DNA from 3 places in the Pseudomonas sp. CCI3.1 genome. Region 2 is predicted to be linked to each of the others. Evidence: predicted binding sites of a transcription regulator. Region 2 holds the regulator's gene; each other region holds the start of a gene.
What was found. Region 2 encodes sigma-54, which starts transcription at its own class of promoters, with help from an activator protein. Its sites were predicted from a motif close to ANTGGCATNNANNTTGCTNT; they were not measured.

Region 1 (4,650 bases), 430 kb from region 2:
GAAATGGACGGCTACACCCTGACCGCTGAAATCCGTAACGATCCGCGGATGCAAAAGTTGCACATCATTCTGCATACTTCGTTGTCCGGGGTATTCAACCAGGCGATGGTGAAAAAAGTCGGTGCCGATGACTTTTTGGCCAAGTTCCGGCCAGATGACCTGGCATCCCGGGTAGTTGACCGGATCAAAGCAGCAGACCACAGCCAGGGCTCATCCCTGGCTGTCAAAACGATTTAAGAGGCAGGACATTTGTCGACGGCTAATTTGGATTTTGAACAGTTCCGGGTCTTCCTGGAAAAAGCCTGTGGCATTTTGCTGGGTGATAACAAGCAGTACCTTGTCTCCAGTCGGCTCAACAAGCTGATGGAGCAGCAAGGTATCAAGTCCTTGGGCGAGCTGATTCAGCGTATCCAGAGCCAGCCGCGCAGCGGGCTGCGCGAACAGGTGGTCGATGCCATGACCACCAACGAAACCCTGTGGTTTCGCGATACCTACCCCTTCGAAGTATTGAAGAACAAGGTGCTGCCTGAGCAAATCAAGGCCAGTCCGGGCCAGCGGTTGCGCATCTGGTCGGCGGCCTGTTCTTCGGGGCAGGAGCCGTACTCGTTGTCGATGGCGATTGACGAGTTTGAGCGCAGCAATCTTGGGCAGTTGAAAGCGGGGGTGCAGATTTTTGCCACCGACCTGTCGGCCCAGATGCTCAATACTTGCAGAACCGGCGAGTACGACAACCTGGCGATTGGCCGTGGTCTGTCGCCCGAACGCCTGCAGCGCTATTTCGACCCCAAGGGGCCGGGGCGCTGGGTGCTCAAGGCGCCGATCAAGAGCCGGGTAGAGTTCCGCTCCTTCAACCTGCTGGACAGCTACGCAGGGTTTGGCAAGTTCGACATCGTGTTTTGCCGCAACGTGTTGATCTACTTCTCGGCAGAAGTGAAAAAAGACATCCTGCTGCGTATTCACAGCACCTTGAAGCCGGGCGGCTACCTGTTTTTGGGAGCCTCTGAAGCCCTCAACGGCTTGCCGGATCACTACCAGATGGTCCAATGTAGCCCGGGCATCATCTACCAGGCCAAGTAACCTCCGTGGGAGCGAGCCTGCTCGCGAACGGCCTTCGCGAGCAGGCTCGCTCCCACCGGTTTTGCGTTGTCCGATAAAAAGCGGCAGAAAAGCGGCAGTCAGCGGTCAGCCGTTGCCGCTTTTCTGGCATTGCCGCTGTCCGCATCCCGGCAAACCCTTGAAATACGGGGCTGTAAAAACTGGCACGGGGTTTGCTCTATCCCTGTCATGTAAAGCCTGAATCACATTCTCAGGTCAGCCCACAAAGGTTTTCCGACATGAGCATCAGCTTCGATAAAGCGCTTGGTATCCATGAGCAAGCCCTGGGCTTTCGCGCTCAGCGCGCTGAAGTACTGGCCAACAATATCGCCAACGCCGATACACCGAACTACAAAGCTCGGGATCTGGACTTTGCCTCGGTGCTCGCCGCACAGAGCGACAAAAACCAGAGCGGCGCTTTTGCGTTGAACAAGACCAACACTCGCCATATCGAAGCGCAGGGCCTGAGCAGTGGCGACGAGTCGCTGCTGTACCGCACCCCGATGCAACCCTCGATCGACCAGAACACCGTGGATGCTCAGTTGGAGCAATCGAACTACGCAGAGAATGCGGTCAACTTCCAGGCCAGCTTCACCCTGCTCAACAGCAAATTCAAAGGGCTGATGTCGGCCCTGCGCGGGGAGTAATTCATGTCTCTATCCAGTGTTTTCAATATTGCCGGTAGTGGCATGAGCGCCCAGACCACGCGTCTGAACACCGTGGCCAGCAACATCGCCAACGCTGACACCGTGTCTTCGAGCATCGACCAGACCTACCGTGCCCGTCATCCGGTGTTCGCCACCGTGTTTGAAGGCGCGCAAAGCACCACCGGCGGCTCGCTGTTCCAGAACCAGGACGCTGCAGGCCAAGGTGTACAAGTGCTGGGTGTGGTTGAAGACCAAAGCGAGCTTCAGGCCCGTTACGAGCCTAATCATCCTTCTGCAGACGCCAAGGGCTATGTGTACTACCCCAACGTCAATGTGGTTGAAGAAATGGCTGACATGATTTCTGCCAGCCGTTCGTTCCAAACCAACGCCGAGTTGATGAATACCGCCAAAACCATGATGCAGAAGGTCCTGACCCTCGGTCAGTGATAAGGGGCGACGCAAATGAGTGTGACCGATTCCACCAGCGGCATGACCCTTAACCAGGTGCTTGCCAACTCAGCCCAGGCCAAGACCACCGATACCAGTCTGGCGGCGGCCTCCAAGGCTGCGTCCGGGAACACGGCGCTGGGCAAGGATGCGTTCCTGCAACTGCTGGTTACCCAACTGAAAAACCAGAACCCGCTGGACCCGCAGGACAACACTGCGTTCGTCGCGCAACTGGCCCAGTTCAGTAGCCTGGAAGGCATCACCACGCTTAACGATACGGTGACTTCTCTCTCGGGCAATTTCCAGTCTTCGCAAGCCTTGCAGGCCTCGTCCCTGGTGGGTCGCTCGGTGATTGTGCAAACCGGTGAAGCTTACGTAGACCCTGCCAGCGAAAAACCATTCAACGGCACCGTGGTGGTCCAGGACGCCAACTCCAATCCCGTGATCAGCATTACCAATGCGGACGGTGAAGTGGTTCGCACGATCGACATGGGCACCCAGAAGGCCGGTAACGCGGGCTTTACCTGGGATGGCAAGGACGACGACGGCGTGCTGCTGGACAAGGGTTCGTACACCTTCACCGCATCGAGCAAAACCGACACCGGTACGACGGCGCTCACCACCTACCTGCCTGCCACGGTTAACAGCGTGACCCTGAGCAAGACGGGTGGCGAAATCATGCTCAACCTCGCAGGCCTGGGCAGCATTGGCATATCCAAAGTCCAGACCATTGGCCTCTAAGCCGACTCATACGCCTCAAGGAGAGAAACATGTCATTCAATATCGGCCTTAGCGGCCTCTATGCGGCGAACAAGCAGCTCGACGTGACCGGCAACAACATCGCCAACGCTGCAACCACCGGCTTCAAATCATCGCGCGCAGAGTTCGCCGATATCTACTCGGCCAACAAACTGGGTACCGGCAGCAAGACCATCGGCAGTGGCGTGAACCTGGCAGCGGTCTCGCAAAACTTTGGTCAAGGTGCCGTCAACAACACCGGCAACCTGCTGGACATGGGCATTCAGGGCAGCGGCTTCTTCGTGCTGAGCGACAACGGTTCCTTGAGCTATACCCGTGCCGGTACGTTCAAGTCTGATAAAGACGGCTACGTGACCAGTTCTGATGGGACTGCGCGTTTGCAGGGTTATGGCGTGGATGCCAACGGCAATATCGTCAATGGCGTGCTGACCGACCTGCGTATCGACACCTCAAACCTGGCGCCCAAGCCTACAGGGTCGGTAACGTCCGAGATCAACCTGAATTCCAGCTCTGATGCGATCGATCAGACCAAGGTCCCGTTCGATCCGACCGTGTCCACCAGCTACACCAAAAAATTCAGCACCATGGTCTACGACACCCAGGGCAACGCGCACCCGATGGATCAGTACATGGTCAAGACCGGTGGCAACAGTTGGAGTGTCTATACCCTGATCGATGGCCGCAACCCGGATGGCAGCTTGCCGTCAGGAGAAGGTGCTACGCCACCAGTGCCTTCAACCATGGCGTTTGATTCGGCCGGTGCGTTGACCAAGGTTACGCAGCCAGATCCGTTGGATGATCAAGCTGAAAACACGCTGGTCGTCACTGGATGGAAGCCGGGTGCCATGATCAATGGCGAATGGAAAGAAAACGGTGCAACGTCCAAAGCGGGTGGCATCGTCATTAACATGGCCAAAACCACCCAGTACAACACCGACTCTTCTCGTAACCCACCCACTCAGGACGGTTACGCTACGGGCCAGATCAACAACCTGACCATTGATGGTTCGGGCGTGATGTTCGCCAACTTCAGCAACAACCAGAGCCGTGCCATCGGCCAGATTTCCCTGGCCAGCTTTACCAACGAGCAAGGCCTGCAGCCGGTGGGTGGTACCGCCTGGAAAGAAACCTACTCCTCGGGCATGGCGGGCTACGATGCGCCGAAAATTGGCAGCTTGGGCGCCATCCAGTCCAACTCCCTGGAAGACTCCAACGTCAACCTGACCAGTGAGCTGGTGGACTTGATCAAGGCCCAGAGCAACTACCAGGCCAACGCTAAAACTATCTCGACCCAAAGCACCATCATGCAGACCATTATTCAGATGACGTGATGGGTGTTATCGGTCATCCAGGCCTTCTGTAGAGACTCTGTTGTCGATAAAGCCTTCCTGTGGGAGCGAGCCTGCTCGCGAATGACCTTCGCGAGCAGGCTCGCTCCCACGATTGTTTTAGTCGCAGCCTCGCTTCGCTCAGCTGAACTCAACCCGCTCTGGCACCCGTGTCATCAATACCTTGCCGCCACGAATCGATACCCGCGCCTTGGCCTGGCGGCGCACCGCTTCGTAGTCGCTCTCGGCATCCAGCACCAGCATATTCGCCGGGCGGCCAACGGCAATGCCGTAGCGCTCGCCAAGGTCGAGGGTGCGTGCGCTGTTGTCGGTGACGAGGTCCAGGCTGCGTGCCAGGTCTTCAAAACCCATCA
Region 2 (4,650 bases):
GATAACATCATGGCGATCCTCGAGACACGCAAGGAGCTCGACAAGGCCAGTCGGCGCAAAGAGCTGGAAAGCCTGCTGCAGGAGTTCCACATCAACCACATCCGCGACAACCTGGGCATGAGCCTGTCGGGTGGTGAACGTCGCCGGGTCGAAATTGCCCGCGCCTTGGCCACTGCGCCCAAGTTCATCCTCCTCGACGAGCCGTTCGCCGGGGTTGACCCGATTTCGGTGGGCGATATCAAGCAAATCATTCATCACCTCAAGGCCAAAGGCATTGGCGTGCTGATCACCGATCACAACGTGCGCGAAACACTCGATATCTGCGAAACCGCTTATATCGTGAACGACGGACAGTTGATCGCTGAAGGTGATGCAGAAACGATTCTTGCCAACAAACTGGTGAGAGAAGTTTACCTGGGCCACGAGTTCCGCCTGTAAATCCAGGCATGGAGCGTGTTGCCAGAGCACCAGGGGCAGTAAAAAGTCCCCATGATTTTTATTGCCCAGCCGCTCATTGGCGCGCTCTAAATTGGTTTGCCCATCGCCGTGGAAACTAATTGAGAACGCCCCCTAGGCAAACGCACCGGTTTCAGGCATATAATTTGCTTATGTTTGGCGCTCACGCGCCCTGTAGTGGATGGCGCCATGTGCGCCGGCGAATAAGGTGTTAAGCCCCTGCCATGAAACCATCGCTAGTCCTGAGAATGGGCCAGCAGCTGACTATGACACCTCAGCTGCAACAGGCCATCCGCCTGCTCCAATTGTCGACCCTCGACCTGCAACAGGAAATCCAGGAAGCCCTGGAGTCCAATCCGATGCTCGAACGCCAGGAAGAAGGCGACGACTTCGACAATGCAGACCCCTTGGCCGACAACATCGAGCAAAAACCCAATACCGACGTTCAGGAGCCCACCTATCAGGAGTCCGCACAGACTGTAGACAACCTGGAAGACGGCGACTGGGGCGACCGCATCCCCAACGAGCTGCCTGTGGACACGGCCTGGGAGGATGTTTATCAGACCAGCGCCAGCAGCCTGCCAAGCAACGACGATGACGAGTGGGACTTCACCACCCGTACGTCTGCTGGCGAGAGTCTGCAAAGCCACTTGCTATGGCAGTTGAACCTTGCACCGATGTCCGACACCGACCGACTGATCGGTGTAACCCTCATCGACTGCATCAATAACCAGGGCTACCTGGACGAAACCCTCGAAGAGATTCTCGAAGCGTTCGACCCTGAGCTGGATATCGAACTCGACGAAATTGAAGCCGTATTACACCGCATTCAGCAATTCGAACCCTCCGGCATTGGTGCTCGTAATCTTGGCGAGTGCCTGCTGCTGCAATTGCGCCAGCTCCCGGCCAAGACGCCGTGGCTGAGCGAAGCCAAACGCCTGGTCACGGATTACATCGACTTGCTGGGCGCACGCGACTACAGCCAGCTCATGCGCCGCATGAAGCTCAAAGAAGACGAGCTGCGCCAGGTCATCGAACTGGTACAAAGCCTCAACCCGCGCCCCGGCTCGCAAATCGAGTCCAGCGAAGCCGAGTACGTCGTTCCGGACGTGATCGTGCGCAAGGATAACGAACGCTGGCTGGTAGAACTCAACCAGGAATCAGTGCCACGCCTGCGGGTGAACCCGCAATACGCAGGCTTCGTGCGCCGTGCCGACACCAGTGCCGACAACACCTTTATGCGCAACCAGCTGCAAGAAGCGCGCTGGTTTATCAAAAGCCTGCAGAGCCGCAACGAAACCCTGATGAAAGTGGCGACCCAAATCGTCGAGCATCAGCGCGGTTTTCTGGAGTATGGCGACGAGGCCATGAAGCCACTGGTACTGCATGACATCGCAGAAGCAGTGGGCATGCACGAATCCACCATTTCGCGTGTTACCACACAAAAATTCATGCATACCCCGCGTGGTATTTATGAGCTGAAGTATTTTTTCTCCAGCCACGTCAGCACCTCTGAAGGCGGCGAATGCTCCTCCACTGCCATCCGTGCCATCATCAAAAAACTGGTTGCCGCTGAAAATCAGAAAAAGCCGTTGAGTGACAGCAAGATCGCTGGTTTACTGGAGGCACAAGGTATTCAGGTAGCCCGTCGCACCGTCGCCAAGTACCGCGAATCCCTAGGGATAGCGCCTTCGAGCGAACGCAAGCGTTTGATGTAAGCCACGGACCCCGGCGTTTCAGTGGCAGGCTGCTCGGCCTGCCACTTTATGCAATGGCATCAAAGGAGAAACTGTATGCAAGTCAACATCAGTGGACACCAACTGGAAGTCACCGAACCGCTACGCGCTTACATCGGCGAAAAACTCGACCGACTTGAGCGTCATTTCGACAAGATTACCAACGTACAGGTAACGATGGCGGTCGAAAAACTGAAACAGAAAATCGAAGCTACCTTGCATATCCATGGAGGAGAAGTCGTTGCCAACGCCGAGCATGACGACATGTATGCCGCCATTGATCTGCTCACTGACAAGCTTGATCGCCAACTGAAAAAGCATAAGGAAAAGACCCAAAGCCTGCTCCAGGGCGCGACCGGTCGTTAATACTCCCTACCCATGATCCGACTTGAAAGTATCCTGACCCCCGGCCGTTCCTTGGTGAACGCGCCGGGCGGCAGTAAAAAGCGCGCACTCGAACACATTGCCAACCTGATCAGCCGCGAAGTGCCTGGTCTCGAAATGCAGGATGTTTTTGAGAGCCTTATCGCCCGTGAAAAACTGGGTTCCACTGGTTTTGGTAACGGCATCGCCATACCCCATTGCCGCCTCAAGGGCTGTGAGTCGCCTGTAAGCGCCTTGCTTCACCTCGACGCCCCTATAGATTTCGACGCCATCGATGGCGCGCCGGTCGACCTGCTTTTCGTTTTGCTGGTGCCAGAAGCGGCAACCGATGCACACCTGGAACTGCTTCGGCAGATTGCCAGCATGCTCGATCGTAAAGACGTGCGCGAAAGACTGCGCACCGCACCCAGCAACGAAGCGTTGTATCAGGTTGTTCTGGACGTACAGAACGGTCATTAATCATGCGCTTAGTAATTGTCAGCGGACGCTCCGGCTCCGGTAAAAGTACTGCCCTCGCCGTCCTTGAAGACAACGGTTTCTATTGCATCGACAACCTGCCGGCAGGTTTGCTGCCGGAACTGGCCGAGCGCGCGCTGATTCACACCGAATTGGCTCAGCCGTTGGTGGCCGTGTCGATTGACGCGCGAAACCTGCCAAGCCACTTGTCACGCTTTCCTCAGTTGCTTGAAGAGGTTCGCAACCGGCATATCCAGTGCGATGTCCTGTACCTGGATGCCGACGAAGAAACCCTGCTCAAGCGCTTCTCGGAAACACGCAGGCGTCACCCGCTCAGCAGTGCAAGCCGCTCGCTTGCCGAGGCCATTCGCGATGAAACCCAACTGCTTGGACCGATCGCCGACCTCGCTGACCTGACCATCAACACCACCAATCTGAACCTGTATCAGCTGCGCGACACCATCAAGCTGCGCTTGCTGAACAAACCAGAACCCGGCACCGCCTTTTTGGTTGAGTCGTTTGGCTTCAAGCGCGGGATGCCAGTGGATGCCGACCTGGTCTTTGACGTACGTTGCCTGCCCAACCCGTATTGGAAACCGGAACTGCGTGAGCAATCCGGATTGGATCAGCCGGTTGCCGACTACCTGGCAGCACAACCTGATGTCGAAGAAATGTTCCAGGACATCTCCAGCTACCTGCTGAAGTGGCTACCACGCTTTGCCGCAAGCAATCGTGCCTACGTAACGATTGGGATTGGCTGCACGGGCGGACATCACCGCTCCGTCTACCTGACTGAACGCTTGGGCAAGTGCCTGCAAGAAACTCTGAAGAACGTCCAGGTTCGCCACCGCGACCTTACTTGAAGGATCTACCCTGCGATGCCTGCACTGGAAATACAAATCATCAACAAACTGGGTTTGCACGCCCGGGCATCTGCAAAGTTCGTCGGTATCGCAGGTCAGTTTCCATGCCAGATCCGGGCAGGTCGCACACCTGAGTCAATGGTTGACGGCAAGAGCATCATGGCAATGATGATGCTCGCCGCCGGCAAAGGGACCACCATCCACCTGAAAACCGAAGGCGAGAAAGAACAGGAAGCTTTGGATGCGCTGGTCGCGCTGATCAACAACTTCTTCGATGAAGGTGAGTAGCCGCACGTCAACCTGTAGCCGCTGCCGCAGGCTGCGATAAGGTCCTAAGGACCTTCATTTCCCGAAAACCGCGCCCGATCGCAGCCTGCTGCGGCAGCGGCTAAAGAGATCGGCTCAACCTAACGCTGTATCCATCACCATCATCAGGCAGAAGCCCACACACAACCCCAGGCTCGCCAGCTTTTCGTGACCATTGCGCCGCGACTCCGGGATCACCTCTTGTGTGACAACCAGCAGCATCGCTCCTGCAGCCAATGCCAACCCCAATGGCAACAACACTTCGGCCAGATTGACCAGCCAGGCGCAGAGCACCGCAAACACTGGCTCGACCAAGCCCGAGGCTGCTCCAATCAGGAAGGCCTTGACCCGCGACATCCCAGCCCCAGCCAGCACCAAGGCAATCACCAGCCCTTCCGGCACATCCTGCAACGCAATCCCCATTGCCAAGCTATCGGCATCAGGCATTC
Region 3 (4,650 bases), 730 kb from region 2:
TGCTGCCCTGTGTTTCCGCTTCAACCAGGCTGCACACGCGCTCCAGGACTTCGTGGACATTGGTCATGGCCAGCGAAGGCAGTTTGTTGGAACCCAGCATGCGGTCCACCAGGTTACGCAGACGGTCGGCCTCTTCGATGATCACGTTGGTGTAGTCGCGCAGGCTTTCGTCAGGCAACTGACGGGCCAGCAACTGCGCAGCACCCCGAATGCCACCCAGCGGGTTCTTGATTTCGTGGGCCATGCCGCGCACCAGCATCTTGCTGGTTTCCTGCTTGGACAGCTGGGCTTCTTCCTTGGTGATGCGCAGCAGGCGGTCACGGGGGTGGACTTCAAGCAGCAGCATGGTGCCGCCATGGCTCAAGATGGGCGTTACGGCGTAGTCCACGGTCAGGTTCTGGCCTGTCAGTGAGGTCAGCATGGCCTCGCGCTTGGTGAACGGGTGCGCTTGCTCAACCGCCTGGCGCAACGAATGCAAAGCCTCGGTGGATTCTGTAAAGAGCTCGCTGATGAATTGCCCGTGACTGCGTTGACCACTGATTGCCAATAGCATCTCTGCTGCCGGGTTCATGTACTCAAGGCGTAAATCAGCATTGAGTAACAGCGTGGCAGTGGTCAGGTTGTCGAGTAACAGTCGGTGCAGGGCATCACTGATGGTCATGGGCCAATCCCGGGTTGCGTGCGCGGGTGAGGCGCTGGTGCAAGGAAAATGCAATAAACAAACCAAGGCTCTGAAAAGATGCGCGAATGGCCTGAAATAAGGACTTATAGCCCATCAAGGTGGCGCTCTTGATCCGGTTGAGAATCGTTTTGAACCAAATTGGGCTGGTAAGTGAACATTTGAGCAACTATTGCACCAATATAGTGCAATTGAGCTGAATAGATTCAGTCCCCTCAAAATACCGGCTGTACGGAGCTTTTTAGTGTCAGCGCTGATGAAATCGCTGCAGGTAAAAACGCAGGACGGGGCTCTGCTGCACCACAACGTTGCCTTCCAGTACGTTTACCAAAAGACGATGCTCGCCGCGATCAATATTGACCAGATGCAAGTCGAGGCTTGAGCTGGGCTGGCCATAGGCTTGATCGTCGAGCATCCATTGCAGGCGATGTTGGCTGTGCAAGGGTGGTGCAATGTTGATCTGCAACGCGAAGGTTCCATTGTTGGCCCGCAGCGCTTGATCAGAAGGCAGTCCGTTAATGGACAGTGTTTTGTAGGGCGCGTGAGAAGGATATGGCTCTTTTTCAGGCAGCAGTTGTTGAGTGCTGGCCGGTGGCGTAATGATCAGGGCGGGCTGGCGATTCAGCGGGGCAAGCTTCAGAGGGGAGTTGCCGGTCAGGTTTCGCGGGGTGCTGCTGTAATGGGTCTTGCCGTCAGCGTCGATGTGTTTGAACACCTGCGCATTCAGGGGCAGGGCGATCAGCCACAGAATGATCAGCAGGACGCGCACAAACTGGCAGCCAACAGGGAAAAAGCGTTGAGGGTGTTTGCACGTGTCATGGCAGCGTCCGTTTGGGAAGTCGGCTCAAGCTACAGATCGCGCTTTGGAGTGGCTGTCAGGTATGGGTGAGAAGTTGGCTGGGTATAGCCGAGGTATGTGTAAGACGTTACGCATAAAAAAGGCCTCCCGTAGGAGGCCTCTTCAGGTCACGCCGCTTTCGCGAGCGTTACTGGATTAGCAGCTGTAGTACAGCTCGTATTCCAGCGGGTGTACGAAGGTACGAACCTGGATTTCTTCTTCGCTTTTCAGGGCGATGTAAGCGTCGATGAAGTCGTCGCTGAAAACGCCGCCTTTGGTCAGGAACGCACGACCCTTGTCCAGCTCTTCCAGGGCTTCTTTCAGGCTGCCGCAAACTTGTGGGATCTCTTTGGCCTCTTCAGGCGGCAGGTCATACAGGTTTTTGTCAGCTGCGTCGCCAGGGTGGATCTTGTTCTGGATACCGTCCAGGCCAGCCATCATCAGTGCAGCGAAGCACAGGTATGGGTTGGCTGCTGGATCCGGGAAACGTGCTTCGATACGGCGAGCCTTAGGGCTGGACACGTAAGGAATACGGATCGAAGCGGAACGGTTGCGGGCCGAGTAGGCCAGCATTACCGGAGCTTCGAAACCTGGTACCAGACGCTTGTAGGAGTTGGTAGCCGGGTTGGTGAAGCCGTTCAGTGCCTTACCGTGCTTGATGATGCCGCCGATGAAGTACAGCGCGGTGTCGGACAGGCCGGCATAGCCTTCGCCAGCGAAGGTGTTCTTGCCATCTTTGGAGATGGACATGTGTACGTGCATACCCGAGCCGTTGTCGCCGTACAGAGGCTTAGGCATGAAAGTAGCGGTACGGCCGTAGGCGTCTGCCACGTTGTGTACGCAGTATTTCAGGGTCTGAACTTCGTCAGCCTTTTTCACCAGGGTGTTGAACTGCACGCCGATTTCGTTCTGGCCGGCAGTTGCCACTTCGTGGTGGTGAACTTCGATAACCAGGCCCATTTCTTCCATGGCGTTGCACATGGAGGTACGGATTTCGTGGTCATGGTCGAACGGCGGAACTGGGAAGTAGCCACCTTTCACGCCTGGACGGTGGCCTTTGTTGCCGCCTTCCACGTCCTGGTCGGACATCCACGAACCTTGTTCAGAGTAGATCTTGAACATGGAGCCGCTGATGTCGGACTTGAACTTCACTTGGTCGAAGATGAAGAATTCTGGCTCCGGGCCGACAAAAACGGTGTCGCCGATACCGGTGGACTTCAGGTATTCCTCGGCACGGGTAGCGATGGCGCGCGGGTCGCGGTCATAGCCTTGCATGGTCGAAGGTTCGATGATGTCGCACACCAGGATCAGCGTTGGCTGTTCGGTGAACGGGTCCAGAACGGCAGTGCTGTCGTCTGGCAGCAGGATCATGTCGGACGCTTCGATGCCTTTCCAGCCGGCAATGGAGGAACCGTCGAACATCTTGCCGTCGGTAAAGAAGTTTTCATCCAGCGCATCACGGGCCGGCATGGTCACGTGGTGCTGAGTGCCTTTGGTGTCAGTGAAGCGCAGATCAATCCACTTGACGTCATGATCTTTGATGAGTTGAACCGACTTCGACATAGTGTCCTCCGGGGTGGCTTAGGGCTGTTAGTTACGTGCCCTTATTAAGTGGTTGATGCCGGCGCGAATACTCTGCCAAGGCAACCTGCCTCACAAGGGAGCAAATTGCATGCCAGTGCCCCGACTTGGGTTTATTGCCCCAATCTCAAGCAGGTTAGAGGCGAAGACTACCGATTAGGCGCATTTATCGCACTCAAATGAAGCGATTAAAGGCGTTTATGTTCCATTTTGGTGCAGTGAAAACCGTTTGTACGATAACTGGTTAAACCTTGAGCAATTTCCGCTATAATCCGCGCCCCCCTTTTTTGGCAGGCTGCTCGCGCGCTGTTTTCATGAAACTAATCGTTAAAGTCTTCCCCGAAATCACTATCAAGAGCCGCCCGGTTCGGATGCGTTTCGTCCGTCAACTGGCCAAAAACATCCGTGCTGTGCTCCGCGATCTGGACCCGGCTGTGGTGGTGACGGGCGTGTGGGACAACATCGAGCTGCAAACGCGCGTAAGTGACCCTAAAGCCTTGAAAGAAATGACCGAACGCCTGAGCTGCATGCCGGGTATCGCGCATTTTCTTCAAGTCGACGAGTACCCGCTGGGTGACTTCGACGACGTCGTCGAGAAGTGCAAATTGCACTTTGGCGATGCGCTGGCCGGCAAGATTTTTTCCGTGCGTTGCAAGCGCGGTGGCAAGCACCCATTTACCTCGATGGAAATCGAGAAATACGTCGGCAGCAAGCTGCGTCGTGAGTGTGGGGCGGCCGGAATTGATCTGAAAAAGCCGGAAATTGAAGTGCGCTTCGAAATTCGCGACCAACGGTTGTTTGTGATTCACAGCCAGCACGACAGCATAGGCGGCTTCCCGCTGGGCTCTCTGGAACAGACCCTGGTGTTGATGTCCGGTGGTTTCGACTCAACCGTCGCGGCTTACCAGATCATGCGTCGCGGCCTGATGAGCCACTTTTGCTTCTTCAACCTGGGCGGTCGTGCCCATGAACTGGGCGTGATGGAAGTCGCGCACTATATATGGAAGAAGTACGGCAGCTCGCAGCGCGTGCTGTTTGTCAGCGTTCCGTTCGAAGAAGTTTTGGGCGAAATTCTCGGTAAAGTCGATAACAGTCATATGGGCGTCATTTTGAAGCGTATGATGTTGCGCGCTGCGACCCGTATCGCCGAACGTCTCGAAATTGAAGTGCTGGTCACCGGTGAAGCGATTTCCCAGGTGTCGAGCCAGACGCTGCCCAACTTGTCGCTGATTGACTCGGCTACCGACAAACTGGTGTTGCGTCCGCTGATTGCGAGCCATAAGCAGGACATCATTGATCAGGCGGTTGAAATCGGTACGGCCGATTTTGCCAAGCACATGCCTGAGTATTGCGGGGTAATTTCGGTCAACCCCAAGACCCACGCCAAACGCAACCGCGTGGAGTATGAAGAACAACAGTTCGATATGGCCGTGCTTGAGCGAGCGCTTGAGCGGGCCAAAATGGTGCCGATTGATCGAGTAATCGATGAATTGGGCCAGGACTTGCAAGTCGAAGAAGTCAGCGAAGTGCTGGCGGGCCAGATCGTGATCGA

Region 1: the regulator sigma-54 is predicted to act here: its motif matches at 1,256-1,275, upstream of flgB (flagellar basal body rod protein FlgB).
Region 3: the regulator sigma-54 is predicted to act here: its motif matches at 3,178-3,197, upstream of glnA (glutamate--ammonia ligase).

What each region holds. Positions count from the first base shown of each region.
Region 1 is NZ_JAVIWO010000001.1:1,778,645-1,783,294, reverse strand. It holds gene RGV06_RS08180 (chemotaxis protein CheV) at 1-237, shown strand, start outside; gene cheR (protein-glutamate O-methyltransferase CheR) at 250-1,077, shown strand; gene flgB (flagellar basal body rod protein FlgB) at 1,335-1,742, shown strand; gene flgC (flagellar basal body rod protein FlgC) at 1,746-2,189, shown strand; gene RGV06_RS08160 (flagellar hook assembly protein FlgD) at 2,205-2,930, shown strand; gene flgE (flagellar hook protein FlgE) at 2,960-4,279, shown strand; gene codA (cytosine deaminase) at 4,418-4,650, opposite strand, start outside.
Region 2 is NZ_JAVIWO010000001.1:2,211,229-2,215,878, forward strand. It holds gene lptB (LPS export ABC transporter ATP-binding protein) at 1-438, shown strand, start outside; gene RGV06_RS10190 (RNA polymerase factor sigma-54) at 681-2,174, shown strand; gene hpf (ribosome hibernation-promoting factor, HPF/YfiA family) at 2,250-2,558, shown strand; gene ptsN (PTS IIA-like nitrogen regulatory protein PtsN) at 2,571-3,035, shown strand; gene rapZ (RNase adapter RapZ) at 3,038-3,895, shown strand; gene RGV06_RS10210 (HPr family phosphocarrier protein) at 3,911-4,183, shown strand; gene RGV06_RS10215 (ZIP family metal transporter) at 4,298-4,650, opposite strand, start outside.
Region 3 is NZ_JAVIWO010000001.1:2,942,104-2,946,753, reverse strand. It holds gene glnL (nitrogen regulation protein NR(II)) at 1-661, opposite strand, end outside; gene RGV06_RS13330 (DUF4124 domain-containing protein) at 927-1,448, opposite strand; gene glnA (glutamate--ammonia ligase) at 1,674-3,080, opposite strand; gene thiI (tRNA uracil 4-sulfurtransferase ThiI) at 3,413-4,650, shown strand, end outside.